DNA from 3 places in the Tepidimonas fonticaldi genome. Region 3 is predicted to be linked to each of the others. Evidence: predicted binding sites of a transcription regulator. Region 3 holds the regulator's gene; each other region holds the start of a gene.

Region 1 (9,674 bases), 320 kb from region 3:
GGTGGCCGTAGGCATCCACCACACGACCGAGCAGGCCATCGCCCAGCGGCAGGCGCAACACGCCCCGGTCGTTGGGCACGATGGGGTGCGGGGCGTCCCCCAGGCGGGGGCGCGGGCGGTAGGGGGGCAGCGGCCGCACGCGGGCGCCGGGGGCCAGGCCCATGACTTCGCTGGCCGGCATCAAAAACGCCCGGTCGCCCGAAAAGCCCACGACTTCGGCCAGGACGGCCGCCTCCGTCGCGGTGGGGGGGGCGAGCGGATCGGGGTTGGGGTCGATGATGCACTGCGAGCCGACCGGCGTGCGGATGCCCTGCGCCTCCAGCACCAGACCGGCCAGCCGCGTCAGCCGGCCGCTGGCCTCCAGCGGCGTCGGCTGCTGGGCGGCCTGCCGCGCGGCGGCCAAAAACTGCTCCCAGGTGGACGGTTCAGCCATGGTCGGCACCCTCACTTGCCCACGACAGGTCCAGCCCCAGGTTGCCCACCGCGCGGGCCCAGCGGCGCTCGACGGTCGCGTCCACCGAGCCCTGGGCCGTCTCGAGCACGCAGCCACCCGCGGACACCCGCGCGTCCGGCACCAGGGTGACGCGCTGGCGGGCCAGGGCGTCGGCCATCAGCGGCTCCAGCCGCTGGGCATCGTCGGGGTGGAGCCGCAGCACCGCGGGCCGGGCGTCGTTGGTCAACAGCGACAGCGCCTCGTCGACTACGGCGCGCACGGGCTCCAGCGGTTGGGCCAGCTCCCGCCGCACCACTTGGCGCGCAATGTCGCAGGCCAGCAGCAGCAACTGGTCGGCCAGCGTGCGCTGCACCGCATCCAGCTGGGCTTGCGCGGTGGCCAGCAGGGCGGCAAAGCGCTGCGCGTGTTCCTCCGCCTGCTGGCGCAGCGGTTCGGTCAGGGCCTCGCGCGCCTCCTGCGCGCCCGTCTGGCGGCCCTGCTCGAAACCTTGCGCAAACGCCTGGGCGCGGACCTCCTCGAGCTGCTCGGCGGTGACGGCGGGCTCCTCCTGCGCTTGGCGGGCGGCGCGCCGGGCGGCATCGTCCACGGGCTCGAACGTCCAGGACGAGACGGCCTGCACCTCCTCGCGCGGGATGAAGCGCTGGTAGGGGTGGCCCCCGCGGTTAGACGAAGGCATCGTCGCCGCCTCCACCCAGCACGATCTGGCCCTCGTCGGCCAGACGGCGCACGATCTTGAGGATTTCCTTCTGCTGCGCCTCCACCTCGGACAGGCGCACCGGGCCGCGCGACTCGAGGTCTTCCTTGAGCGCCTCGGCCGCGCGGCTGGACATGTTGGACAGGATTTTGTCGCGCAGCTCCTGCGAGGCGCCCTTGAGGGCGACCACCAGCGCGTCCGACGACACCTCCTTGAGCACCATCTGCAGCGACTTGTTGTCCAGTTTGAGCAGGTCCTCGAAGGTGAACATCTTGTCCATGATCTTTTGCGCCAGATCCGGGTCCTGCTCGCGGATGGCGTCGATGACGCTGGCCTCCAGGCTCGTGCCCAGCAGGTTGATGATCTCGGCGGCGGTCTTGACGCCGCCCAGCGAGCTCTTGCGGATCTTGTCGCCGCCGGCCAGCACTTGGTAGAGCGCCTCGTTGAGGTCCTTCAGCGCCGTGGGCTGGATGCCTTCCAGCGTGGCGATGCGCAGCATCACCTCGTTGCGGGTGCGCTCGGTGAACTGCTTGAGGATGTTGGCGGCGTGATCCTGGTCCAGGTGCACCAGGATGGCGGCCAGGATCTGCGGATGCTCGTTGCGCAGCAGTTCGGCGACCGAGATCGGGTCCATCCACTTCAGGCTCTCGATACCGGAGACGTCGCCGCCCTGCAGGATGCGGTCGATCAGCAGAGCCGCCTTGTCGTCGCCCAGCGCGCGTTTGAGCACCGAGCGCACATAGTTGTCCGTGTCCGACACCAGCAGGCTTTGCGACTGGGCTTCGCGCGTGAAGCGCTCGATGACCGATTCGACCTTCTCTTTGGGCACGGCGCGCATGCGTGCGATCGCCTCGCCCAAGCGCTGCACCTCCTTGGGCGAAAAGTGCTTGAAGACCTCGGCAGCCTCCTCCTCGCCCAGCGACATGAGGAAGATGGCCGCTTCCTGCAATCCGTCGTCCGTGTCAGCCATGTGCGCTCATACCCGTTGCCGGCTGGCTCAGGCGGTGGCCCCTTCGCCGCTGATCCAGCCCTTGATGATGTTGGCCACGGCGACCGGGTTTTCTTTCGCCAGCCGGCGCGCGTCGGCCAGCCGCAGCTCTTCAGGGGTGGGCTCATTGTGCACCGGTTGGGGCAGGCTGGGGCGTTCCACCACCTCGCCCACTACCGCCTCGAGCTGGCTGCCCGGGCCGGGCAGGGCGGCTGTGCCCGCCGCATTCGCCCCCGCGCCCGCATTGCCGGCTGGCGGGGCCTGCATCATCTTCAACGCCGGACGGACCATGCCCAGGAAGAGGATCAGACCGAGTGCCAGCATACCCAGGGGGCCGGCCAGGCTGCGCAGCCAAGCCTGGGTGTCGGGGTTCTGGTACCAAGGGATTTCCACCGGCTCCACCCGCGGCTGGTTGAACGGAGCGTTGACCACGTTGACCGAGTCGCCACGCTCGCCGTTGTAGCCGATTGCCTCGCGCACCAAGGCTTGGATCTGCTCCAGCCGCTCGGGCGGCAGGGCGGCGGCGGCCGGGCCTTTTTTGGCGTCCGGGCTGGGCAGGTGGTTGATCACCACGGCCGCGCTCAGCCGGCGCACCGTCCCCGTCGCGCCCCGGGTGACCGAGATGGTCTTGTCCACCTCGTAATTGACCACCTGCTCGCGCCGGCGCGGCCCTTCCGCCGTGGTGCCGGCGACGTTGCCATTGCCCACGACGCCCACCGGCGGCGCAGCCCCGTTGATGGGCGCGGTCGTCCCCGTGGGGGCGACGTTGGAGACGGCCCCGGGCACCCCGTTGGGCTGTGGTGTGCCAGGCCCGTTTTCCTCCACGGTCTGCGAGCTGCGCACCGCCGCCGGCTCGGTACCCTGGTTGGGCCGGTGCTGTTCGCTGGTGCGCTCGGTGATCGAGAAGTCCACGTCCGCCGTCACGGTGGCGCGCACATTGTCGCGTCCGACCACCGGCTCCAACAGGTCCAGCACCCGCTGGGTGTACATCTGCTCCAGCATGCGCACATATTCCAGTTGGCGCGAATCGATGCCGCCATCGCCCTCGGCCCGCTGCGACAGCAGGTTGCCGTGCTGGTCGATCACGCTGACCGCCTTGGGGTCCATCTCCGGCACGGAGCTGGCCACCAGGTGCACGATGCCCGCGACCTGGGTGCGGTCCAGCGTGCGGCCGGGGTGCAGCGTCAATACCACGCTGGCCGAGGGTTTTTGCTGCTCGCGGAAGAACCCGTTCTGGTTGGGCAGTGCCAAATGCACGCGCGCATCGGCGACCGAGTTGATCGACAGAATCGTGCGGGTGAGCTCGCCCTCCAGGCTGCGCTGGAAGTTGACCCGCTCCTGGAACTGCGTCATACCCAGGCGTGTCTGGTCCATCAGCTCGAACCCCGTCACGGCGCCCTTGGGCAGCCCCTGGCTGGCCAGCTTCATGCGCAGGTCGTTGACGCGGTCGGCCGGCACCAGGATGGCCTTGCCGCCGTCGGCGTGCTTGTACGGCACGTTCATTTGCGACAGTTGGGCCAGCACCGCCCCGCCGTCCTTGTCCGACAGGTTGGCGTACAGCACGCGGTAGTCCGGCTGATTGGCCATGTAAAACGCCGTGGCCAGCACGGCCACCATGGCAAGGACGCCAGCCCCCAACGACAGCTTGCGCCCCGTGCTCAGGCGTTGCCAGCCGGCAACCAGCGGCGAGGGCTGCCCCGTCGGGGCGGGCAGGGCGGGGTCCAGTTCGGCGGAAGTAGCCATGGCACGGATTATCAAAACCCGTCCCCGCGCGCTAAAGCCCGAACACCCGGGTTTTTGCCGGCCTCTTTGCGCTTAAGTCGGCGGGCGATGCGCCGCTACCATCGGCGCCATCGTCATCCACCCGATCGGAGCCGCCATGGACCTGCGCCTGCTCCCCATGAATACCGCTTCGATGAGCCCCGCCCAAGCCGCCGCATTGCGCGCGGCGCAAAAAGCGCTGGCCGCTCAGGCCGCCGCGGGCGCGGCCCAACCGTCTGCCCCCACGGCGGCGGCGCCGACGCGCGGGTTTGGCGATGCGCTGCGCACCGCACTCCAAGACGTCAGCGCGGCCCAAAACCGCGCCAGCGAGTTGCAAAACCAAGTGCAAATGGGCAACCGCAACGTCAGTCTGGAAGAAACGATGGTCGCGATGCAGAAGGCGCAGATCGGCTTTCAGGCCGCGTTGCATGTGCGCAACCGCATGATGCAGGCCTACACCGACGTCATGAACATGCAGGTGTAAGCCCCACGCGGCCGCGCTGCCCGTTCAGTGCAGCAGGGTCGAGCGGCTGCCCGGCGGCGTCGCGTCCCACAGGTCCAGCCACGGCTCGGCCAGGGCGCGGATGCGGGCGTCGTGCTTCAGGATCGCCAGCATGATGCGGTGCTTCTCGGCCCGCTCGGTTGGGCTGAGCTGCGCAGTGGTGCCCACTTCGCGCAAGCGCTCGATCAGCACGGCGCAGGCGCCTTCGAGCTCGACCACACGGTCCCAATCGTCCGACTCGGCGGCCTGCAGCATGCGTTCGCTGGCCTGCTCCAGCGCGCGGTAGTAGTCCAGCACGTTCATCTCCGGGGTGTCCATGATCGCCGTCTTCCGGTCGTTTGTCATGCCTGACTCGGCTTCACTGGGGGCGGATCTGGTTCCAGGCGTCGGCCACGCCACGCAGGTGCTGGCGCACTTCTTCGAACATCGCGCGGTCGCGCTTGGCATGGGCCTCGGCCAGCCGCGCGGCGCAGTATTGGTACAGAGCGTCCAGCCGCTGGGCCAGCTCGCCCCCTTTTTCGAGGTCGATGCCTCCGCGCAGGCCCTCGTCCACCAGGCGGATCGCCTTGTTGACCGCCCGCCCGCGCTGTTCGGTCTGCCGGGCTTCGGTTGCGGCCATCGCCAGCGCGATCTGCTCGTCCACCGCGTCAAACAGCATGGCGATCAGTTCGTGCGGGCTCGCAGCCGCCACGCGGCTGGCGGCCGCTTGCTGGGTGTAGGCGTTGACGCTGCGGGTCGCGGGGGAGGTGTACATCGTGTCGCTCCGTGTCAGGGGTTGGTCTTTGCCAGTGTTATCGGCCATCTGTCACCTCGCTTGAGCCCAGCGCCCGCCTGTGATCGTGCGAACAGCGCCCGACCGGTGGTATTGTTGTCACTGTAGCGCAGTCTGCGGTCGATGTCGGGGCAGCGACCGCAAACGCCTAGGTCTTTTCGCCGGGCGGGCATAGGCTGGCGTCCACCCAGTGGTGGATCGAGGCTGCCAACGCCTCCCCGCCGGGCAGCCGCGTCAGGTGGTCGGCCATCATGCGGGCAGCCTCGTGGGCGCCCGCATTGACCATGAGGCGTGCCAGCCGCACCATCGCATCCTTGTCCGAGGGATGCTCGGTCAGGTGGCGTTCGTAGACATCAATCGCCCGATCGATATGGCCTGTGGCTGCCAGGAAATCGCCGTATTGCATGCGGTACCCCGGCTGCAGGTCGGCCAAGCACTGCAATGCCTGCTCAGCCGTGGCGGCTTCGCGGTGTTCCAGGGCCCAATTCGCGATACGCACCAGCGCCAGTTTCCACAGCGTCCGATCGGGGGCTTGCAGCACACGGTCGTAGTGCCCAAGTGCCTCATCGGGGCAGCCCTCCAACTCGGCCAGCAAACCCTGTGCGAGAGCGATGTAAGGCGCAGCGGCTTCGGCATCCTGCACGCGATTCAGCCCGGCCAGCGTGTTGCGTACCCCGTCGGCGTTGTGCTGTACAAACAATTGCTCCAGCCGCACGCGCGCGGCGCGCAGGTCGCCATGGGAGCGGGCTCGACGCAGGTGTGCCCCGTCGGTCGCGTCCAGATCCCGCTGGAGCGCCCCCTGCAAGCTCCCGATCACTGAGCGCAGGGGCATGGGTGCGTCGGCCGGCAACGGGCCGTTTCGAGCGAGCCAGCCCTGGATCCGGCCGGGTTCGCCATGCTTGGCCCACTCCACCCCCAATTGGTTCAGTGACCAAGATCCGGCGTACTCATGGCGCCGCCGTCGGATCTTGGCCATGGCGTGTTCGATCCAGCCGCGCAGGCGGCGTGCGCCGTCCAGGTATGCGTCGTAATAGCCCCACAGGGCGTCTTGTGCCTCGCGCGCGTCGAGCGTTTCGACGTCACGCACCGCCTTCATGCCGCGAAGCAGCGCGTGCAGGCTGCATTGCTTGATCAGCCGCGACAGATCGGGGTGTTCGGCGTCCAGTTCCGCTTCAAAACGTTCCAGGCGCAGACGCAGGTTTCGGTTGCGGATGGTGCCATCTTCCGCGAACAGCTTGCCGGTGACCTTGCGTGCGTGGCGCAGCCGGTCTTCCAGTTGTCCCAGTTCGTCGATCCGCCGCTGCATGTCGCGGGCCACACGCTCCGTATGTCGCAGGCGTTGGCCGTTGGTGAATGTCTGGGGGTCAGGCGGCGGAATCGTTTCGCCGCGTTCCGCATCATCCAAGCCGAGTTCGACCCAAGGGACATAATCGACCGCCTCGACCCGAGCCGCACCTGGGGAGGGATTGATAAGTCGAATACCCCGGTCGCGCAGTTGGCGCGCCTGCTGCGCCAGTGTATCGATAGCGGCCGCGAAATCGGCCGTCGTGCTAGCCCGGCGGCCGTCATTCGTTTCCACTTCCAGGTTGGTCAAGTCGAAGCGCGGCCCGGCCTTGCGCTCATTGCTGCCTTCGGCGTGGGTATAGCCCTCTGGGGTGAAACACAAATCGACCCCGGCCAGGATCACACGGTTCAAGCCCAGTTCTCCCGCAAATTGCAAGGCCGTGTTGGTCACGGTGGGGCCAACGCCGTGCAGCGGTTCAGGGGGATTCAGCGGGGACGACCAGGGCAGCAGCGATCCGAGGTAGTAGCTAGAGTGTGGCCATTGGGCCAGCAACCGGGGATTGACGTGGTACTGATGCACGAAGACCACCGCGGGGCCGAAACGCAGCATGTCCCGGCTGATTTCGTAACTCATCTCGGTGGGGTCCACCGAAAACACGAAATCCGGCTCAAGCCCCACTTGCAGCAGCCGGCGGCTGATGCGCGAGACGGCCAGAACGACCAAACGTTCCCGGTGTTGCCGTACCCAGTCGAGCGCCGTGTCCAGCGACGGCCCCCCCGCCAGCAGCACGCCTGTTCGGCCTTTGAGTCGGCCCCGCCAGATGCCCGCGGGTTGTACGTTATCCACCGCGTTGGCCAGTTGGCATGCGATGAACGTCTCGTTGCCTCGCAGCCCGACCGTTCGCCAATGCAGCGAGGCCACGGCTTCGCGCAGCGTCCAGCCGAGCTGGGTGTGATCCGGGGCCTCGGCGGATCGTGCCGCTAGAGAAAACACCACTTCGACCCGGTCGATGAACAGGTAGTCCGCCAGGCGCAGGTCGCTGGCGACCTCCATCCAGTCGTCGGTCGTCGCACAGCGAACGTGGGGTGGCAGGGCGTCGAGCAATCCTGCAGCGCGCAGCGCGGCGTGCACCTGCGGCGGTTCGACGAACAGGTAGCGGGTGCCGGCGGGCGCGGCCTCCCGCAGAACGTGGCGGATCAAATGGCCGGAGTCGCTACCAGCGACGATGTACAGCGTATCCTCGGAACGAAGCTCGCCGCGGAATGCTTCTTCCAGCGTCGGCGTCACTCCCAGTTTGTCGAACGTTACGCCGTTGACGGCCTCCAGCGTCTGCTCGCCAAACCGGTTGACCCGCCACTGCAGGGGAGCTGCTTGAGATGAAGAGGCACTGTCGTTCGAGATTGCAGACAGGGTTTGAGCGGACATTTCGCAGATTTCCCGTGGGCCAGGTGCGATAGCATCTTAGTGTGTGCAAAGCACTGCGGTGCGTGGAACAGCTCGATGGACCAAGGACAAACCGATGCATCGACCCCTCTCACGGGGCATTGTCTGGTGACGGGGGCCGATGGTTTCATCGGCTCGCACCTCGTGGAGCTGCTCGTGGCGCAGGGCTGCCGGGTGCGGGCGCTGGCGCAGTACAACAGTTTCAATCATTGGGGGTGGCTGGAGAGCCTGCCGTGTCTGCCGCAGGTGGAGGTGGTGAGCGGGGACATCCGGGACCCGCATTTCTGCCACCAGATGATGCAGGGGGTGGACGTGGTGTTCCACCTCGCCGCGCTGATCGCGATCCCGTACTCGTACGCGGCCCCCGACAGCTACGTCGAGACCAACGTGCGCGGCACGCTCAACGTCTGTCAGGCGGCGCGGGCCGCCGGCGTGCGCCGGCTCGTGCACACCTCCACCAGCGAGGTGTACGGCACCGCGCGCTACGTGCCGATCGACGAGGCGCACCCGCTGCAGCCGCAGTCCCCCTACAGCGCCTCCAAGGTCGGCGCCGATGCCATCGCGCTGAGCTTTCACAGCAGCTTCGGCCTGCCGGTGACGGTGGCGCGGCCGTTCAACACTTACGGGCCGCGGCAGTCGGCCCGCGCCGTGATCCCGACGATCATCAGTCAGGTGGCCGCCGGCAGCCGGGTCCTCAAGCTCGGCGATCTGCGCCCGACGCGCGATTTCAACTACGTGGAGGACACCTGCCGCGGCCTGCTGGCGCTGGCGCAGTGCGACGCGGCGGTCGGCGAAGTGGTCAACATCGGCTCCAATTACGAGATTTCCATCGGCGATACGGTCAGGCTGATCCTGGAGCTGATGGACGCCGACGTCGAGGTGCAGCAGGAGGATGAACGCCTGCGCCCGCCGCAGTCCGAGGTGTTTCGCCTGTGGTGCGACAACCGCAAGATCGATCGACTGACCGGTTTTCGTCCGCGCGTCGATCTGCGCGAGGGGCTGCGGCGCACGATCGCGTGGTTCACCGATCCGGCCAACCTGCAGCGTTACAAGCCGCATCAATACAATGTCTGACGTCGACGCCTTCATCCGTTTCGTGCGCGGGCTGTACGGCCAGCCGCAGGGCGTCATTCCCCTGCATGCCCCGGTCATGGGGGCGCTCGAGAAGGCCCGGGTGGCCGAGGCCATCGACTCGACCTACGTCTCCAGCGTCGGCGCCTTCGTGAGCCGGTTCGAGGAGGCGGTTGCGGCCTTCGTCGGGGCGCGTCATGCCGTGGCCACCCTCAACGGTACCGCCGCGCTGCACGTGGCGTTGCGGGTCGCGGGTGTCCAGCCTGGCGACCTGGTGGTGACCCAGGCGCTCACGTTCGTTGCCACCACCAACGCGATCACCTACTGCGGGGCCGAGCCGGTGTTCGTCGATGTGGAGGAAGAGACCCTCGGCATGGATCCGCAGGCACTACAGGCGTGGCTGCGCCAGTACGCCACCGTCCGGCAGGGCGTGTGCGTGGAGCGGGCCAGCGGCCGTGCCGTGCGTGCCTGCGTGCCGATGCACACGCTCGGCCACCCCGCGCGCATCGGGGCCATCGCCGAGATCTGTGCCGAATGGGGGCTCGCGCTGGTGGAGGACGCGGCCGAGGCGCTCGGCAGCATGTGCCACGGCCGCCATGCGGGCACCTTTGGCCGCCTGGGTGTGTTCAGCTTCAATGGCAACAAGGTCATCACGACGGGCGGCGGCGGCATGATCGTCACCGACGACGAGGCGCTGGCCCGGC
Region 2 (9,674 bases), 330 kb from region 3:
AGCGCGTCACCAACATCATCGAAAAGCCCGTGCACCACTTCTTCGTCGCCGCCGGCATCTACGTGCTGGCGCCGCAGGTGGTGCATGCGGTGGAGCCGAAGGTCCGCCTGGACATGCCCGACCTGCTCAAGCGCCAGATCGAGGCTGGTAGGGGGGTGCGCATGTTCCCGGTGCACGAGTACTGGTTGGACATCGGCCGTCCGGGCGACTTCGAGCTGGCGCAGCGGGACGCGCCGCGGTTGAACGAACGTGGCTGACGTGGCCGGCGGAACCGTGCTCGCCCTGATTCCCGCGCGCGGGGGCAGCAAGGGCGTGCCGGGCAAGAACGTCCGGCAGGTGGCCGGCAAACCGCTGATCGCTTGGACCATCGAGGCGGCCCGCCAGGCGGCCTGCATCGACCGGGTGGTGGTCTCGTCCGACGACGCAGGCATCCTCGACGTCGCGCGCGCTTGGGGAGCGCAGACGCCGTTCGTGCGGCCGGCGGAACTCGCGCGCGATGAGACGCCCGGCATCGACGTGGTGCTGCACGCGCTGCAGCAACTGGCCGGCGTGGCCTGGGTGGTGCTGCTGCAACCGACGTCGCCGCTGCGCACGGCGCAGGACATCGATGCGGCCTTTGCCCTCTGCCAGGAAAGGGGCGCTTCGGCCTGCGTCAGCGTCACCGAGGCCGCCACGCCGCCGTGGTGGATGTTCCGCATGTCCGGCGAAGGCCGACTGCGCTCGTTCCTCCCCGAGGGGGAGCGTCCGCAGCGGCGGCAGGATGCGCCGCCGCTCTACGCGCTCAATGGGGCGGTGTACGTGGCCCGCGCCGACTGGCTGCGGCGTACGCGGTCGTTCCTGACGGACGAGACGGCGGCTTACGTGATGCCGCCCGAGCGCTCCATCGACATCGACACGCCGCTGGATCTGACGATCGCGGCGTGCCTGTTGCGCGAGCGGCTGCGGCACGGCGGCGGCGCGTGAGTGCGCCGCCGCCGATGCGCGACGTCAACCCTGCAACAACCGCAGCACGTTCTGCGGCAGCTGGTTGGCCTGGGCGATCATGGCGGTGCCGGCCTGCTGCAGGATCTGCGTGCGGCTGAGGTTCGCAGTCTCGGCGGCGAAGTCGGCGTCCATGATGCGTCCGCGGGCAGCTTGTTGCTTCTCGATGCCGACGCGCAGGTTGGTCATGATGTTCTCGAATCGGCTCATGTAGGCGCCGAGTTCGGCACGGCGGGCAACGATGCCCTGGATGGCAGTGTCCAGAGTACCCAGAATCGACGCGATGTTGGATGGAGTCGCATTCGAAGCGATCGAGAACCCGGGGGTCATTGCACCGCTCACACCGGACAGGCCGGCGAGTGACGTCAGAGTGAAACTGATCGTCTGGCCGCCTTGCGCACCGATTTGGAAAACGAACGAGCCCGCCTGCGCGCCCAAGACGGCGCGCCCGTTGAAGCTCGTCTGGTTTTGCACCCGCACGAGTTCCTGAGAGAGCTGGCGGAATTCTCTGTTGATATTGAGCCGCTCTGCCCCGCTGTTCGTTCCATTGCCAGCGCGCAGTGCCAGGTCGCGCATGCGCTGCAGGACATCGGTGACGGAGGACAGCGCCCCGTCGATGACTTCCACCATCGAGAGCGCATCGCCCGTGTTTTGCAGGGCGACGGTCATGCCGCGGGCTTGGCTGTTCATGCGCTCGGCGATGCCGAGGCCGGCGGCATCGTCCTTGGCGGTGTTGACGCGCAGGCCGGACGACAGGCGAGCCATGGTCGTCTGCAGCGACTGCATGTTGTTGACGGTGTTGCGCTGCGCGTTCAGCGACATCACGTTGGTGTTGATGGTCAGGGCCATGGTGCGCTCCTAGCGGTGGTTCCAGGGAATCAGTGGCCTGGCGTGCGGTCGGGGGCCGTCCAGCGCCTCCATGGTTGTGATCATCGGCGAACCAGAAAAAAACAAAGCCCCGATCAACGGGGCTTAGCGGGCCTATTTCCGGGCGTCAGCGTTTGTTCGCGCTCCAACTCGCCAGTTGTTGGTTGATAAAGCTGCTCAGGCCACTGTAGCCCGCCATCTTCGTATCCAACATGGTGTACTGCGCGCGCAGTGCCGTTTCTGTGCGCTGGACGCGTTCGTTGATGCGGTCGATCTCCTGGTTTTTGCGTTTGATCGTGTCTTGCAGACTGCGTTCGCGCGCGCTGGCGGACCCACTGGCTGTGAGCGCATCCCGTGCAAAGTTGCGCAGCCGTTCGCCCACGCCGCCGTTGCCAAACAGACCGGCGAGCCCCTGGGGGTTGGCCAATGCCGCATCCAGCCGGGTCGCGTCGGTGACCAACTGCCCATTGCGGTCGAAAGACACGCCTGCTTCGTTCAGCGTGGCAGGGGTGTTGCCGCTGACCGAGTCGGACACATAACGGCGCAACATCGTCAGAATGCCGATAGCGGCAGAGTCGCCGCGCAAGGGGCCATTGCCTTGGCCTGTCGGATCGCTGCGTGTCAGGTCGCGGATGGTGCGGCTCAGGTCGTTGAAGGCGGTGCGGAAGTCCTCGATGGCCTTGCGCATGCTGTCCCGATCATCGCTGACGGTGAGCGTCACCGGCTGGGACGTGACGGCATTTGCGGTGAAGGAGACACCCGACAATACGTTATCGAAGGTGTTGCTCGCGGAGGTGACCGCAATCCCCTCGACGCTCGCCTGGGCATCTGCGGCGTTCTGCACGAGTGTCTGGCCAACCGGTCCGCCGCCATCTTCAAAGAAGGCCAGCCGGCCGATACCCGTGCTCGTGTCCGTGACGAGATTGTTTGCGGTGTCGAAAGCACGGATCTCGAACCCATTGGTCTGCCCCGTGTTCGCGCCCCGCAGTACCAAACGCTCCTCGTTGCCGCTGCGGACCACCACCGCGCGCACGCCTGCATCAGCGGTGTTGATCTTGCTGGCGATCGTACTCAAGGTGTCGGTTGCGGCAATCGAGATGCTGACCGGACTGCCGCTGCCCGGGGTGAAGAGGCCTCCGCTCCATTGGCCAGACGATATCTCCAGCCGCCCCGCTTCGCCGATCTGTTCGCCGAGATTGAAGGCCGTGGTGCGTGTGCTCTGGGCCTGGGCCAGAGCCTGAATCTGCACGGTGTACTGGCCGCTGACAGCGCCGGTCTGCGCAGAGACCGAAACAGAATCTGGCAGGCTGGACTGCGCACGCAGGGCTTGCCACGTCGACGCCGTTGCGAGCTGGCCGGCAGCGTCCTGCAACTTGGCCAGACCAGCCTTGATTTGCCCCCAAGCCGAGACGCTGGACTGCAGCGACCCGATTTGCGACTGGATGTTGGCGATCGGCTTGCGCTCCAGTGCCACCAACTGCGAGATGATGCTGTTGACGTCGAGGCCGCTGCCCACGCCGGGGGAGGAGATGGCCATGGGGTGCTCCTTGTTTCTTGGACCTCGTTTTTATACCTTGAGCGCAACTTCGGCAAGCCGCGAAGCAGCGGGTGTGCGGTGGCCCTGTTTTCAGTGTAGAAGGCCGGCTGGTGCCGGCCTTCTGTTCCCAAACGCGCGGTGGTGGTTACCGCAGCAGAGCCAGCACGTTCTGCGGCAGCTGGTTGGCCTGCGCGATCATGGCCGTGCCGGCTTGCTGCAGGATCTGTGTGCGGCTGAGGTTGGCGGTCTCGGCGGCGAAGTCGGCGTCCATGATGCGGCCGCGGGCGGCGGTTTGTTTTTCGATGCCCACGCGCAGGTTGGTCATCACGTTCTCGAAGCGGCTCATGTAAGCACCCAGTTCGGCACGACGGCCCACGATGCCTTGGATTGCTCCGTCGAGCGTCCCCAGAATCGCACTGATGTTGCCCGCGCTTGCATTCGAGGCAATGGAGACAGCGTTGATGATCGAGTTGACGCGATTCGATGCGACTGCCCCCAAACTCGTGAATCCGATGGTAATCGTCTGCCCCCCTTGTGCGCCAATCTGGAACGTAAAACTGGTGGCGTTCGCTCCCAGAATAGCGCGCCCGTTGAAATTCGTTTGGTTCCGAATACGCCCCAGTTCGTTAGCGAGCTGGCGGAATTCTCTGTTGATATTGAGCCGCTCTGCCCCGCCGTTCGTTCCATTGCCAGCGCGCAGTGCCAGGTCGCGCATGCGCTGCAGGACATCGGTCACGGTGGACAGGGCGCCGTCGGCAACCTCAACCATCGAGAGCGCATCGCCCGTGTTTTGCAGGGCGACGGTCATGCCGCGGGCTTGGCTGTTCATGCGCTCGGCGATGCCGAGGCCGGCGGCATCGTCCTTGGCGGTGTTGACGCGCAGGCCGGACGACAGGCGAGCCATGGTCGTCTGCAGCGACTGCATGTTGTTGACGGTGTTTCGCTGTGCATTCAGCGAGATGACGTTGGTGTTGATAGACAGGCTCATAGCGGTCGCTCCTGTGGTTGACAACCCGGGTGGCCCAGCGCAGTTGGCCCCGTGCCTTCTGCCGTTGAACCGTTTGGTGTCCGGTTGAGTGATATATCGGGCCCCCGCGGCAAAACTTGAGGGCCTCCCCATAGAATCTGCGCAAGCCTGTCGCGTGCTGCGCGTGGGCCTCGTCTGCCGAGTGCTGCATGAGTCGAATCGACCGATCCTCCCCCGTCCCGCTGCCCACGGAGCAGTTGCGCATCGGTTTGGTTTTGCCGTTCACGTTGCTGGACGCGGAGGGGCGGGTGTTGCTGGCCAAAGGGCAGCGCATCGAGGACGAGCAGCAGTTGCGTCTGCTGCGCGAGCGGCGGCAGGTCTTTGTGCCGTTCGAAGAGTCGGAGCTGGCGGTCAAGGTCTTCATGACGGGGCTGCTGGAGCTGGACCGGCGCGGCGGGGCGATCAAGGACCTGGACCGCTATGTGCAGTTGAGCGATGACGGCGTGGCCAAGGAGGCGGAGTCGTTGCGCGGTACGCTGCCGGAGCAGTGTGCCGAGGTGGCCGCGCGGCTGCGCCGGCTGCTGGCCGGCATCGAGATGGGCGGCGTAGCACCGGCGGACAGTCCGGCGCGCTTCGAGCAGTTGTGGCGTGACATTGGGCAGCTCACCGCCAACGAGGCGGTGGCGGAGGCGAGCACGCTGGTGCTGACCTACCGCGCCTGCACCAGCCCGGCCGAGTACAGCGTGCTGCACGCGCTGCAGTGCGCGGTGCTGGCGCGGCAGGTGGCGCCGCTGCTCAAGCTGTCGGCGGAGGAGTCGCGCACCCTGGTGCTGGCCACGGCGAGCATGAATGTGGCGATGTTGCGGCTGCAGGATGCGCTGGCGCAGCAGCGTGTGGCCCCATCGCCGGTGCAGCGCGCGCAGATCGACGCCCACGCCGCGGAGGGCGAGCGGCTGCTGCGCGCCGCCGGGGTGGCCGATCCGCTGTGGCTGGAGGCGGTGCGCTTGCACCACACGCCGCTGGTGCCGGGTGTGGCGTTGGCGCAACGCCCGCCCGCCCAGCGGCTGGCGCACATCGTGCAGGTGCTGGACCGCTACACGGCGGCCATGAGTCCGCGCGCCAGCCGCCCGGGGCGCACGGCCAAGGACGCCGCGCGCACGGCGATTCTGTTTCGCACCGGGGGCGCGCAGGACGAGGTTGGGTTGGCGCTGGTGCAGTTGCTGGGCCTGTATCCCCCCGGCACGTTCGTGCGCCTGACGGGGGGCGAGACGGCGATGGTGTTGCGCCGCGGCGCGCGGGCCGGCACGCCTGTCGCCGCCGTGGTGGCCAACCGCGCGGGCGAGCCGCTGGGGGCCCCCAAGCTGGTCAGTACCGCGCGCCCGGAATATGCCCCGTCCGATGCGGTGCCGGGGTCGTCGGTGCGCGCGCGCATCAATCTGGACGAGATGGTCAAGCTGCTGGCCTTTGCGCGCACGCCCGGTTCGGGGTTGCGCTGACGGTATTTGTCGTCATGGACCGCCCGCCCAAGGTCCCGCAATCGGTGCTGGTCGTGGTGCACACGAGCGCGCTGGATGTGCTGCTGCTGGAGCGGACCGATGCGCCGGGCTTCTGGCAGTCGGTGACGGGCGCCAAGGACACGCCGGAGGAGCCGTGGGAGCAGACCGCGGTGCGGGAGGTGGCCGAAGAAACCGGCATCGATGCCCGCGCGGTGGGTTGCGCCTTGATCGACTGGGGGTTGGAGAATGTGTACGCCATCTACCCCCGCTGGCGCCACCGGTATGCATCGGGGGTGACGCACAACACCGAGCGGGTGTTCGGCCTGTGCGTGCCGCCGGGGACGGCGGTGCGGCTGGCGCCCCGGGAGCATACGGCCTACCTCTGGCTGCCGTGGCGCGAGGCGGCGGATCGCTGCTTCTCGCCCTCCAACGCCGAAGCCATTCTGTGGCTGCCGCGGTATCTGCGGCGGGGCTGATGGCATGATTTGCGCATGACGACCGTGCGCGTGGCGACCTACAACATCCACAAAGGGGTGCAGGGGGTGGGGCCGCTCAAGCGGCTGGAGATCCACAACCTGGTCCGTGCGGTGGCCGCGCTGCAGGCCGACGTGTTCTGCCTGCAGGAGGTGCGGGCGTTTCATCGCCGGCTGCAGCGGCGTTTTGGCCATTGGCCGGCCGGCGATCAGGCACAGTTTTTGGCCCCGCCGGGCTACCACGCCGTTTATCGGACCAATGCCGTCACCCGCCACGGTGAGCACGGCAATGCGCTGCTGAGCCGCTTTCCGGTCTTGGCGCAGGGCCATCAGGATGTGTCGGATCACCGGTTCGAGCAGCGGGGGTTGCTGCACGTCAGCCTGGGCGTGCCGGGCGGCGCGGGTGAGGCGGGCGAGGCGGGCGAGGCGGGCGAGGCGGGCGAGGCGGGCGAGGCGGGCGAGGCTGGCGCGGCGGGTCCACCCGTGCGGACCTTGCATGTGATCGTCGTGCACCTGGGGCTCATCCACGCCAGCCGCGAGCGCCAGGTGGAGGCGCTGGGGCGCTTCATCGACCAGTCCGTGCCCGCTGGCGCCCCCTTGGTGGTGGCCGGCGATTTCAACGACTGGAGCGAGCGGCTGCACGAGCCGATGGCGGCGCTGGGCCTGTACACGGCCCCGCGGTCGCGCGTGCCCACGTATCCGTCGCGTTGGCCGCTGCTGCCGCTGGACCGCATTTATGCGCGCGGGGTGGCGGTGCGGGCGCTGTCCGCCCCGCACGGGGGCGGTTGGGGCCGCTGGTCTGACCATTTGCCGCTGGTGGCGGAGTTGGCGCTGCCGTGACCGCCCCGTTGCGTCCTGGGCATCGCCTGCGGTTGCTGGAGGGCGGGCGGGCCCTGTTCCCGGCCATGGTGCAGGCCATGGATCGGGCGCGCCATTTGATCCATGTGGAGACGTACATCTTCGTCTTTGCCCACGATGCCTTGCCCGTGGCCGAGGCCATGGAGCGCGCGGCCCGGCGCGGCGTACAGGTGCGGCTGGTGGTCGATGCGGTCGGCACCCCGCAGGTGCCGCCCGAATGGGTGCAGCGTTTTCGGGCGTCGGGGGTGCAGTGGCGAACCTACGCGCCACTTGGGCGCCTGGGGCTGCTGATCCCGAGCCGCTGGCGGCGCCTGCACCGCAAGCTGTGCGTGATCGACGGGGTGGTGGGGTTTTGCGGAGGGATCAACCTGATCGACGACCGCGACGACGTCGTGCTGGGCCGGCTGGCCGTGCCCCGCCTGGATTACGCCGTGGAAGTGAGCGGGCCGCTGGTGGGCGACATGCTGGCGACGATGGAGCGGCTGTGGTGGCGCCTGCTGGCGGCGCGGCGCGCGCGCCGGCGCGAGTTTCGGGCGGCCTGGCAGGCGTGGCGCGCGGCGCATGTGGGCGACGATTTGCACGCTTGGTGGCAGGGCTGGTTCATGGAGCGCGATGCGACGCCGGCCGGCCCGGACAGCGGGCCGCTCGTGCACGGGGCGGCCGCCGCCGTGCTGTGGCGGGACAATGTGCGCCACCGCCACGACATCGAGCATGCCTACCTGCAGGCGATTGCGCAGGCGCGGCACGAGCTGATCATTGCCAACGCCTACTTCATCCCCGGGCGGCGGCTGCGCCACGCGCTGGCGCAGGCCGTCGCGCGCGGGGTGCGCGTGCGCCTGCTGGTGCAAGGCAAGTACGAGCGCTTTTTGCAGTACCACGCCCCGCGGCCCGTGCATGCGTGGCTGCTGCGCGCGGGGGTGGAGATCCGCGAGTACGCGCCCAGCGCCCTGCACGCCAAGGTGGCGGTGGCCGACGAGCGGTGGGCCACGGTCGGCTCCACCAACCTCGATCCGATCAGCCTGTTGCTGGCGCGCGAGGCCAACGTCGTCACCACGGACGCGCGCTTCGTGCGCCACTTGCGCGCGCGGCTCGATCACCTGATGCGCACCGCCGGGGTGGCGCTGGACATGGAGACCCTGCAGCGTCGCCCCTGGCGCGAGCGCGCACGGGATTGGATCGCCTTTGCCGTCATGCGGGCGGTGCTGTTTTTGACCGGGCACCGGTACTGATGGTGCGGTTGATGGCCCGGTGTTAGCATCCGTGCATGCTCATGAAAGCCCCCGAGACCATGACCGACGACACCCGGCCCGACGAGGGCGTGCCCGTCTCCGTTCGGATCCGCGAGCGGATCCGGGCAGCGCGCAAGCGCTTTCACTCCAACGACAACATCGCCGAGTTCATCCGCCCGGGCGAGCTGGAGCAGCTGCTCGACGAGGTGTCGGAGAAGATGCAGGCCGTGCTGGACGCCATGGTCATCGACACCGCCAACGACCACAACACCGAGGACACTGCGCGCCGCGTGGCCAAGATGTACCTCAAGGAGGTGTTTGCGGGCCGTTATGTGCCGGCGCCGTCGATCACCGAATTCCCCAACGCCGAGCACCTCAACGAACTGATGATCGTCGGCCCGATCACGGTGCGCAGTGCGTGCAGCCACCACTTCTGCCCCGTGATCGGCAAGGTGTGGATCGGCGTCATGCCCAACGAGCACACCAACGTCATCGGGTTGAGCAAATACGCCCGTCTGGCGGAGTGGGTGATGGGCCGCCCGCAGATCCAGGAAGAGGCCGTGGTGCAGCTGGCCGACCTGATCCAGGAAAAGACCCAGCCCGACGGGCTGGCGATCGTCATGGAAGCCACCCATTACTGTATGGCGTGGCGCGGCGTCAAGGACATGGACAGCCGCATGATCAACTCGGTGATGCGCGGCGTCTTTCTGAAAGATCCGAACCTGCGCCGCGAGTTCTTGTCCCTGATTCCGCGGAGCTGAGGCCATGCTGGTGCGTTTGCTCTATGTCAGCCGGGCCGTGGATCCGGACACCTCGCACGCCATCGAGTCGATCCTGGCCTCGGCGCGGCGCCACAATCTGCACAACGGCATTACCGGGATCCTGTGCTACGGCGGCGGCATCTTTTTGCAGGCCATCGAGGGGGGGCGCAGTGCGGTCAACCGGCTGTACAAGCAGATCGTCGACGATCCGCGCCATCAGGATGTCGAGCTGCTGCTCTACGAAGAAATCACCGAACGCCGCTTTGGCGGCTGGACCATGGGGCAGGTCAACCTCACCAAGCTCAACACGTCCATCGTGCTGAAGTATTCCGAGCGGCCGGAGTTCGATCCCTACACCGTCTCGGGCCAGGTGTCGCTGGCGCTGCTGGAAGAACTGATGGCCACGGCCAGCATCATCGGCCGCGTCTGAGTGCCCGAGAGGCCGGCGTTGGCGACCCCGGCGGAGCGCCCGCGGCTGCTCGGGTGCGACTTCACCAGCGCCCCG
Region 3 (9,674 bases):
CTGCTGGGGCTGGAGTTGGGCTACCGCCTGATCGTGCTGGTGGACCGCTCCCGCCGCGGCGATCTGCTCACGCGCATCAAGGGCGTGCGCAAAAAGTTTGCGCAAGAGGTGGGCTTTTTGCCGCCCCCCGTGCATGTGCGCGACAACCTGGAGCTCAAGCCCAGTGCCTACCGCATCACGCTGCGCGGCGTCGTGGTGGGCGAGGGCGAGGTGTTCCCGGGGCAGTTTCTGGCCATCAATCCCGGCCACATCCGCACGCCCCTGATCGGGCAGTCCACGACGGACCCGGCCTTCGGTCTGCCGGCGACGTGGATCGAAGAGCACCAGAAAGAAAGCGCGCAAATGGCGGGCTACACCGTCGTTGATGCGGAGACCGTGCTGGCCACGCATTTGTCACACTTGATGCAAGTCCACGCGGCCAAGCTGCTCAGCCGGACCGAGGTGCAAGAACTCGTCGAGCATGTGCGCAAGCTGGCCCCCAAACTGATCGAGGAAGTGATCCCGGCCATGGTGCCCATCGGCGTGTTCCAGAAAGTGCTGCAGCTGCTGCTGGAGGAGGCCGTGCACATCCGCGACATCCGCACCATCATCGAGACGCTGGCCGAACACGCCGGGCAGATTCAAGACCCGGTGGAGCTGGCGCGGCGGGTGCGTCAAGCGTTGGCGCCGGCCATCGTGCAACAGATTTACGGGCCGGTGCAGGAGCTGGAGGTCATCGCCATCGAGCCGGGGCTGGAGCGGCTGCTGACCCAGGCCCTCGGTCCGCAGAGCATGGGCGCGCTGGACCCGGGCGTGGCGGACATGTTGACCCAGTCGGCCGCCCGCGTCGCATCGCGCCAGGAAGAAAGCGGCGTGCCCGCCGTGCTGCTGGTGCCCGACGCCATTCGCCAGGGCATCGCGCGGCTGCTCAAGCGCGCCGCGCCGCGCCTGCAAGTGCTGGCGCACAGCGAGATCCCTGACACCCACACCATCCGCATCGGCCCGATCATTGGAGAGCCTGCATGAATGCGCAACGATTCGTCGCCCCCAACTCGCGCGAGGCCATGGCGCTGGCGCGAGCCGCTTTTGGCGAGCAGGCCGTGATCCTGTCCACCCGCTCGACGGAGCAGGGTTTCGAGGTGGTGGCCACGTCCGAGGATCAGCTCTCGGCGATTGCCGCACAGGTGGCTACGCCCGCCGCGGCGACGGGCCGTGCGCTGCCCGAGTCGCCGGTGGGGCGGTCCGGGCGCGCGACGCTGGGGCTGCAGCAGCGCGCGGCGGCGCAGTTGCCGCCGGTGTCGCCGGACAGCTCCGTGGCGCAGGACACCGAGACGCTGGCGATGAGCACGCTGTCGTTCCAGGAGTACGTGCGCGAGCGCATGCTGCGCAAGCGCCGCGAGGCCTTGCAAGGGGGGGCACGGCCGGCGGAAGCGCCGGCGGCCGCCCGGCCCGCGGCGCCGGTGCGGGCGCAGCCCCAGCCGCAGCACCCGCCCCAGGCCCCTGTTGCGCCGCGTGCGGACGATGCCATGGTGCTCCCCTTTGGCCGCACCCAGGCGGCGCCAGCGGCTGCGGCGGCCCCCCAACGCCCCGCCGCGCCGGCCGATGCCGCAGCCGCGGGGCAGGCCAACCCGCTCGCGGCCCAGTTGGCGGCGCTGCAGGCGATGATGGAGGAGCGCTTTCAGACCCTGGCCTGGCTGGGGCAGGCGCGCCACAACCCCATCCAGTCCCAGCTCATGCACAAATTCATCCGGGCCGGCTACTCGCCGACCGTGGCCCGGGCCGTGCTCGAGCGCCTGCCCGCGCAGCTGGGGGCGGCCGAGGCCTGGCGCTGGACGCTGGAGGTGCTGGCGCGCAACCTGCGCGTGGCGCGCGAGCCGGGCCAGCTGTGCGACGAGGGCGGGGTTTTCGCCCTGATCGGCTCCACCGGCGTCGGCAAGACGACCACCGCCGCCAAGCTGGCCGCGCAGTGCGTCAAGGCCTACGGCGCCAACAGCGTGGGCCTGATCACGCTGGACACCTATCGCGTCGCGGGCTACGAGCAACTGCGCGCCTACGGCCGCATGCTGGGCGTGGTCGCGCACCTAGCGCACGACCGGGCCGCCCTGCAGGATCTGCTGGAGCTGCTGGCCAACAAGCGCATGGTGATCATCGACACCGCCGGGCTGGGTCAGAAAGATCCGCGCATCCAGGAGATGATGGCGCTGCTGCAGGCACCGCAGATCCGCAAGCTGCTGGTGGTCAACGCCGGCAGCCACGGCGACACGCTGGATGAGGTGTTCCAGGCCTACCGCGAGACCCCGCTGCACGGCGTGATCCTGTCCAAGGTGGACGAAGCCGCCAAGCTGGGGCCGGCCGTCGATGCGCTGATTCGCCACCAAGTCGTGCTGCGCGGGCTGACCACCGGCCAGCGCGTGCCGGAGGATTGGCAGCGCCCGGATGCCACCGCGTTGGTGCGCATGTCCATGGGCGGGCACGGCAAGTCGGCGTTCGACCCCACCCAGGCCGAGCTGCCGTTCTTCTTTGCGGACCCGGTGCACGCGGGCTGGCAGCCCGAAGGGGCTGCGCATGCTTGAGCCCGTTCACGACCAGGCCGCCGGCCTGCTGGCGTGGAACCTGCAGCCGCCCACCCGCGTGCTGGCGGTGGTGGCGACCGAGCGGGGCTCGGCGTCGCTGGAGCTGCTGTGGCGCCTGCGCCAAGGGTGCGAGGCGATCGGGGTGGCGTCCGCCGTGGTCGAGGGGCTGCCCGGCACATGGCCGGACGACGGTCCGCAGGCCGGGGGCGTCTGGCTCTGGCACACGCCGGTCAATACCGCCGTATCCTGGTGGCCGGTCGAAGACGGGGGCCGGCCGCTCGTGGCGCTGACCGCGGAGCCCGCCGCCCTGGTGGCCGCTTACCGCGCCCTCAAGGTTCTGCGGCAGGCGGGATTGCAGCCCGTCGTGGTGGCTCTGCCCGACGAGGCGCAAGGCTGCGCCGGTGCGAGGGGCGATTGCGCGCCGGCGCCGTTGCATGCCGCGCTGTCCGCGCTGCAGCGCACCTGCCAGGCGCACCTGGGTTGGGTGCCGGCCGTGTGGCGGCTGGGGTATCATGAATACCCATCGGCCGAGCCAGGAGGCGAGGCGGTGCTGTACAAGATACTGGATGCCGCGTGGACGCTGGACGTGCCCGGCGGCGAGGGAGGCGGACGGCGGCCATGCTGATGTTCTGCCCGGTATCACCGCCCCGGCCGATCCGATCGTCGGAGTTGTTGATGTATACGCCCAAGGGCACGCTCGACCGAGATGCGCAGTTGCGGCAGTACGCCCCTTTGGTGCATCGGCTGGCCCATTTGATGATTGCGCGCCTGCCGGCCAGCGTCGAGATCGATGACCTCATCCAGGTGGGCATGATCGGCCTGACCGAGGCGCTGGCCCGCTACGAGCCGTCCATGGGGGTGCAGTTCGAGACCTTCGCCAGCCAGCGCATCCGCGGTGCCATGCTCGACGAGCTGCGCGACGCGGACTGGATGTCGCGCAGCTCGCGCAAGCTGCAAAAAGACATCGAGGCGGCCATCCACCGGCTGGAGCAGCGCTTGCAGCGCCCTCCCAAGGAATCCGAGATCGCACAGGAGTTGGGCATGTCGCTGGCCGACTACCACGACACTCTCGCCCGCATGCGCGGGACGCAGTTGGTCTACCTGGAGGATTTGGGGGGCCGCAGCGAAGACGACGAGGGGTTTTGGGATCGCTTTTTGCCCGACGACGGCGAGCACAACCCGGAGAGCATCCTGGCCGATCAGCGCATGCGCGCGGCGCTCGTCGAGGCGATTGGCAAACTGCCCGAGCGCGAGCAGTACGTGATGAGCATGTACTACGAGCACGACATGAACCTGAAAGAGATCGCGGCCGTGCTGGGCGTTACCGAGTCGCGGGTCAGCCAGCTCCATTCGCAGGCGGTGGCCCGTCTGCGCGCCCGCCTGCGCGAGCACTGACACGGTCTGCGGCTGCGGTCAGCCGTAGCCGCCCACGCCACCGCGGCCTGGGCGCTGGCGTCCCAGGCGGGCGTAGGCCTGCAGATCGTCCTGTGGCAGCAGTTGCGCCAGCGCGTGGCGCGTCGCACCCGACAAGCGGGCTTGCAGATCGGTCAGGGTGAGCAGCCGTTGGCCGATATCGGCCAGCAGGACGGCCACATCCGCGGAACGGTTGGCGGGAGCGGGGCGCTGAATCAGCGGGCGCACGGACGAAAAGGCCTGGGCCAGATCCGCGCAGGCTGCCACCCAGGCGTCGGCATCCACCTCGCCGGCGGCATGCCGTGTCAACACTTGCAAGGCTTGATCGAGCCGATCACGCAGTCCTTCGAGCGCAGGCGTCCAATCGACGTCGGCCATGGAACGCCATCAACTGGAGCGGCGCGCTCCGGCCGCGGCGACACCGAGCAGCTCGCGGGCGCTGCTGAGCAATTTGTCGGCAATGGCTTCGGCGTTCACCGAAAAGCTGCCGTTTTGGATGGCGGTCCGCATGGCCTCCACCTTGGCGGCGTCGAAGCTGTCCGTGCCGGAGCGCGCCACACCGTTGGTCATGGCTTGCGTGACCGGAGAGAACTTGACGCTGGCGCTGGCCGTCTCGGCGGGCGTTGGCGCATTGCTGGTCGCGGGCGAACTCACCCCCTCCGCGGTGCGCTTGGACACCGGAGTCGGCAGGCCGAACTTGGATTCAGGCGAGTTGTTGACTTTCATGGCACTCTCCAGACCCCGTACCAGAGGTCATCTGAGAGCGTTATCGGCAGGATGAGCCCGGACTTTACCCCTTTTTTGACGTTTGTGGGGATTCACAAGGGAACCGAGACCGTCTGGGCATCCACCACGGTGCCGGTCAGCACCCGGCGGTTGGCCAGCCGCACGCGCACAGACTCGCCCACGCGCCCGTCGCCCAGTGCCTCGGCGGTGGCGGTCAGTGTAAAGCCTTGGCCTTCGACCCGCACCCGCACCACACTGCCCATGCCAAAGGCGTGGGGCGCGCGCACCAACCCGGTGCGCAGTACCTGTCCGGCGGCCAGACCGCGCGCGGCTTCCAGTCCCACCCAGTCTTTGGGCGCGACCAGCACGCTGTCGCGGTGGGCGGTCCACTCCACTTCGGTGGGTTCGGCATGCTCGGCGGTCAGCGTCTCGCCCGGCGCGACCGGGCGCCGCAGCACCCAGCCCGGCCCCCAGACCCGCACATAGATCGGCAGGAAGACGTTCCAGGGCACCGGCCCCTCGGTGCAGCGCAGCCCGATGCGGCTGCGGCCCCACAGCCGGGTGCCAGGGGGCAGGTGGGGCTCCACCCGTTGGCAGGGGGCCAAGCGCAAGCGGCTGTCCAGGGTGCCGACCTCGATGTCGGCCCGCAGCGGCACGGGCAGGGCGCCCTTGCGCAATTGCTGCCCCACCTCGCCGTTGAGCCATTGGCCGATCTGGGCACGCCACGGGGCGGAGCCCAGTTCGGCCGCCGCGGGCGGCGTGGACTGCGCCTGCGCGACCCCGGCGCCCCACAACAGGGCGGCTGCTGCCAAGCCGGCCGACACCGTTTGCCGCCAGCGGGGAGTGGAGGATGAGGCCGAGCAGAACACAAGCGCACTGTAGGCCGGCAGGCCCCCGAGCAATCGCGGGAAATGCGCCGCTCCGGGGGTGCTTATCGCCGGTTCGTCCGCCCTCAAGTTTTTGACAATGCCTCCATCGAGCGACGGGATCGCGACACCGTCCAGACCCTCCGGGCAATTGCCAATCTTGTCACGCCAACCGCCGAGGCCGCCATGTTGAACCGACTGACCGATCGCATGGACCTGCTGGGACAGGCCCTGCAGTTGCGCGCCTACCGTCAGCAGGTCATCGCGAGCAACATCGCCAACGCCGAAACCGCGGGCTATGTCGCGCGGGATTTCGACTTTCGCTCCGCTCTGCAAGAGGCCCGTGCCGCCACGCGCCGCACGACCCTCTCGGCCAGCGACGGGCTGGCGGGCAGCGATCCGCGGCACCTGCGCACGGCGGTGCACAGCGCCGCGGGCGTGGTTGATCGGGTCAAGGTCGCTTACACCGTGCAGACCCAGCCGTCGTTGGACCAAAACAGCGTGGATCTGGACCAGCAGCGCGCCAACTTCGTCGACAACGCGGTCCAGTACGAATCGACGCTGCGCTTCATCAACGGGCATGTCAAGACCATGCTCAGCGCCATCCAGGGCCAGTGATCGGGAGGCCGCCATGTCGATGTTTCGCATCTTCGATGTCTCGGGCAGCGCGATCAGCGCCCAGGCCCAGCGCCTCAACACCGTGGCCAGCAACCTGGCCAACGCCGACGCGGTCGCGGGCCCCGACGGACGGGCCTACAAGGCGCGGCAAGTGATGTTCGAGACCGTGCCGATGGGCGAGCCCGCATCGGCCGGGGTCAAGGTCAAGACGGTGGTGGAAAGCGATGCGCCCAACCGCCGCGTCTACAACCCGCACCACCCGAGCGCCGACGCGCAGGGCTATGTGACCTATTCCAACGTCAACCCGGTGGAGGAGATGGTCCACATGATCGCCACCGCGCGCTCGTACCAAAACAACGTCGAGGTCATGAACACGGCCAAGTCGCTGTTGTTGAAGACCCTGCAGATGGGGCAGTGATCCCCGCATCGAAGGACAGACGCCATGTTCATGACCCCCTTGAGCAACAGCGAGATCGACGCCTACAACGCCCGCGGCGGCGCGCAGGCCGAATCGACCGACCCCAAGGCCGCGCAGGAGCGGTTTCTCAAGCTCTTCGTCGCGCAGCTCAACAACCAGGATCCGCTCAATCCGCTGGACAACGCGCAGATGACCACGCAGATGGCGCAGATCAACCAGGTGGTCGGCCTGCAGCAGGTCAACGAGACGCTCAAGAGTCTGGCGACGCAGTTCGGCATGGTCAGCAGCATCCAGGGCGCCCAGCTCGTGGGCCGCGAGGTGGCGAGCGAAGGCAACGGCCTGGTCGTGGCCGACGGCAAGGCACGCGGCGCGTTCAACCTGGCCGGCGCCGCGGACCGCGTGAGCGTCGAGATTCTGGGCCGCGCCGGCGAGGTGCTGGGCACCGTCGATTTGGGCGGACGGGGGGCGGGCCTGCAGACGTTCGAGTGGCCGCTCGGGTCGGTCGACCCGGCCCGCGTCGCCACGCTGCGCGTCACCGCCACGGGCGGCGGGCAATCCGTCACGGCCACCCCGCTGGCGCTGCACAAGGTGCAGTCGGTGGGCTTGGTCGAGGGCGCGCTGCGCCTGCGCACCGATGGCGGCACGCTGGCTTACGACCAGGTCCTGGCCTTTCTTTGATCCGTTTGTTGTTTATTGCCCGACGAGGAGCACACCATGAGTTTCGGAACCGGCCTGTCTGGATTGAACGCCGCCAGCAAGAACCTGGACGTCATCGGCCACAACATCGCCAACGCCAACACCACCGGGATGAAGGCCGGTCGGGCGGAGTTTGCCGAAATGTACGCCGCCTCGCTCGGGGCGGCTGGCGGCAGCAACGGCGGCATTGGCGTGAGCGTGGCCACCGTGGCCCAGATGTTCACGCAAGGCAACATCAAGGTCACGGGCAACAACATGGACATGGCCATCAACGGGGAGGGCTTCTTCTCGGTGCAGATGGCGGACGGCTCCCTGGCCTACACGCGCAACGGCGAGTTCAAGCTCGACCGCGACGGCAACATCATCACCAACAATGGGGCCAAGCTGCTCGGGTATCAGACCGACACCGCCGGCAAGCCGACGTCGGTGGAGCCGGTCCCGTTGAATCTGCCGACCGGCAAGAACATCGACCCCAAGATGTCGACGGAACTCAAGCTGACGATGAACCTGGACTCGCGGGCCGATGTGCAAACGGTCGGTGCACCGTTGACGGCAGCCAACAAGGAGTTCGGCACGTCCATGAATGTGTACGACACCCTGGGCAACGCGATTCCGGTGCAGCTCTATTTCGTGAAGACGGCGGCCAACGCCTGGGACGTCGTGTCCGTTTATCAGCCCACCGATCCGCCCAATACGCCGGCCACGGAAACCAATCTGGGAACGATCTCGTTCGATCCGGCGACCGGCAAGCCCACGCTGCCGCTGACGCTGACCAACATCCAGATTGCGGCTGGCGCGGTCAACGCCACGGCCGGGCTGCCCGCCACGAACATCGATGTGGCGCTGAATTTTGGCGATCCCACCAACCCCGCAGCGGCCACGGTCACGCAGTTTGGCTCCAAGTTTGCGGTTTACGAGGTCGCCCAAGACGGCTACCCCTCTGGCGAGCTGACCTCGATTAACGTGGGGGAAGACGGTGTCATCACGGCCCGCTACTCCAATGGGGTGAGCCAGGCCAACGGTCAGATCATGCTGACCCGCTTCCGCAACGTTCAGGGGCTGCAACCCGTCAACGGCGGGTACTGGCAGAAGACGCAGGCGTCGGGTGACCCCATCATCGGCCAGCCGCTGACCGGCCGCTTCGGCCTGATCCGCTCCGGCGCGCTGGAAGAGTCCAACGTCGACCTGACGCAGGAGCTGGTCAACATGATCGTGGCGCAGCGGCACTACCAGGCCAATGCGCAGACGATCAAGACGCAGGACCAGGTGCAGCAAACGCTGGTCAACCTGCGCTGAGGTCGCGAGGAGTAAGGCATGGACCGCGTCATCTACACCACGCTGTCCGGGGCGTCTGCGGCGATGCAGCGCCATCAGGTCATCGCGCACAACCTGGCCAACGTCACCACCACCGGCTTTCGGGCCGAGCTGTCGACGTTTCGCGCGGTGCCTCTGCAGGGCGAGGGGGCGACGACGCGGGTGCATGCGCTGGAGGCGACGCCGGGCTACCTGGACAAGGCGGGGCCGATGCAAAACACCGGGCGCCCGCTGGATGTGGCCGCCGTGGGCAACGCCTTCTTCGCCATCCAGGCCCTGGATGGCACCGAGGCCTACACCCGCGCCGGCGCGTTGCAGGTGAATGCCCAGGGCAACCTGGTCGGCTTCAATGGCCTGCCGATGCTGGGGACCGGGGGCGCGCCGCTCACCATCCCCGAGGGGGCGCAGGTGCGCATCGGGCGCGACGGCACCGTCACCGCCAAGGTGGGCGAGCAAGCCCCGCAGGAGGTCGGCCGCCTCAAGCTGGTGACCCCGGAGGCGGGCCAAAAGCTGGTGCGCGGCGAGGACGGGCTGTTTCGGGGCGGTGACGGCCAGCCCCTGCCGGCCGACCAGAACGCCACCCTGATCGACGGCATGCTGGAGGGCTCCAACGTCGATCCCATCCAGGCCATGGTGGACATGATCGCGGCCACGCGCCAGTACGAAGTGCAAATGCGGATGTTGCAAAACGCCGAGAAGAACGACCAGAGCGCCGCACAGTTGCTCAGCCTCAACGCCTGAGCGGGAGAATTCTCATGATCAATTCGCTTCAGATCGCCAAGACGGGCATGCAGGCCCAGCAGACGCAGTTGGACGTCATCTCGCACAACCTGGCCAACGTGTCGACGGCGGGTTTCAAGCGCAGCACGGCGCTGTTCGAGGACCTGATCTACCAAAACCTGCGGCAGGTGGGCGGCAACGCCACCGAAAACGCCGAGCTGCCCACCGGGCTGCAGATCGGCCTGGGCGTGCGCACGGTGGCCACGGCGCGCACCTACACCCAGGGCAACCTCCAGCAAACCGACAACAACCTGGATGTGGCCATCAACGGCAACGGGTTTTTCCGGGTGG

Evidence for each region. Region 3 encodes FliA, which starts transcription of late flagellar genes. Its sites were predicted from a motif close to CTAAAGTTTNNNNNNNNNNNGCCGNTA; they were not measured.
Region 1: the regulator FliA is predicted to act here: its motif matches at 5,192-5,218, upstream of fliS (flagellar export chaperone FliS).
Region 2: the regulator FliA is predicted to act here: its motif matches at 4,468-4,494, upstream of A9O67_RS07500 (flagellin N-terminal helical domain-containing protein).

Annotation. Positions count from the first base shown of each region.
Region 1 is NZ_LZDH01000056.1:346,547-356,220, forward strand. Features, by position in the region: gene fliI (flagellar protein export ATPase FliI) at 1-433, opposite strand, end outside; gene A9O67_RS07420 (FliH/SctL family protein) at 426-1,130, opposite strand; gene fliG (flagellar motor switch protein FliG) at 1,117-2,118, opposite strand; gene fliF (flagellar basal-body MS-ring/collar protein FliF) at 2,146-3,879, opposite strand; gene fliE (flagellar hook-basal body complex protein FliE) at 4,016-4,381, shown strand; gene A9O67_RS07440 (flagellar protein FliT) at 4,406-4,744, opposite strand; gene fliS (flagellar export chaperone FliS) at 4,758-5,153, opposite strand; gene A9O67_RS07450 (motility associated factor glycosyltransferase family protein) at 5,320-7,881, opposite strand; gene A9O67_RS07455 (NAD-dependent 4,6-dehydratase LegB) at 7,957-8,973, shown strand; gene A9O67_RS07460 (LegC family aminotransferase) at 8,966-9,674, shown strand, end outside.
Region 2 is NZ_LZDH01000056.1:360,384-370,057, forward strand. Features, by position in the region: gene A9O67_RS07480 (nucleotidyltransferase family protein) at 1-257, shown strand, start outside; gene A9O67_RS07485 (acylneuraminate cytidylyltransferase family protein) at 259-963, shown strand; gene A9O67_RS07490 (flagellin N-terminal helical domain-containing protein) at 988-1,830, opposite strand; gene fliD (flagellar filament capping protein FliD) at 1,976-3,385, opposite strand; gene A9O67_RS07500 (flagellin N-terminal helical domain-containing protein) at 3,531-4,373, opposite strand; gene A9O67_RS07505 (HD-GYP domain-containing protein) at 4,562-5,848, shown strand; gene nudB (dihydroneopterin triphosphate diphosphatase) at 5,863-6,324, shown strand; gene A9O67_RS07515 (endonuclease/exonuclease/phosphatase family protein) at 6,340-7,161, shown strand; gene clsB (cardiolipin synthase ClsB) at 7,158-8,408, shown strand; gene folE (GTP cyclohydrolase I) at 8,450-9,169, shown strand; gene A9O67_RS07530 (BLUF domain-containing protein) at 9,174-9,599, shown strand; gene A9O67_RS07535 (DUF429 domain-containing protein) at 9,618-9,674, shown strand, end outside.
Region 3 is NZ_LZDH01000056.1:28,209-37,882, forward strand. Features, by position in the region: gene flhA (flagellar biosynthesis protein FlhA) at 1-1,005, shown strand, start outside; gene flhF (flagellar biosynthesis protein FlhF) at 1,002-2,552, shown strand; gene A9O67_RS05930 (hypothetical protein) at 2,545-3,177, shown strand; gene A9O67_RS05935 (RNA polymerase sigma factor FliA) at 3,228-3,947, shown strand; gene A9O67_RS05940 (hypothetical protein) at 3,966-4,343, opposite strand; gene flgM (flagellar biosynthesis anti-sigma factor FlgM) at 4,353-4,691, opposite strand; gene flgA (flagellar basal body P-ring formation chaperone FlgA) at 4,784-5,503, opposite strand; gene flgB (flagellar basal body rod protein FlgB) at 5,744-6,175, shown strand; gene flgC (flagellar basal body rod protein FlgC) at 6,189-6,593, shown strand; gene A9O67_RS05965 (flagellar hook assembly protein FlgD) at 6,618-7,271, shown strand; gene flgE (flagellar hook protein FlgE) at 7,308-8,585, shown strand; gene flgF (flagellar basal-body rod protein FlgF) at 8,604-9,344, shown strand; gene flgG (flagellar basal-body rod protein FlgG) at 9,359-9,674, shown strand, end outside.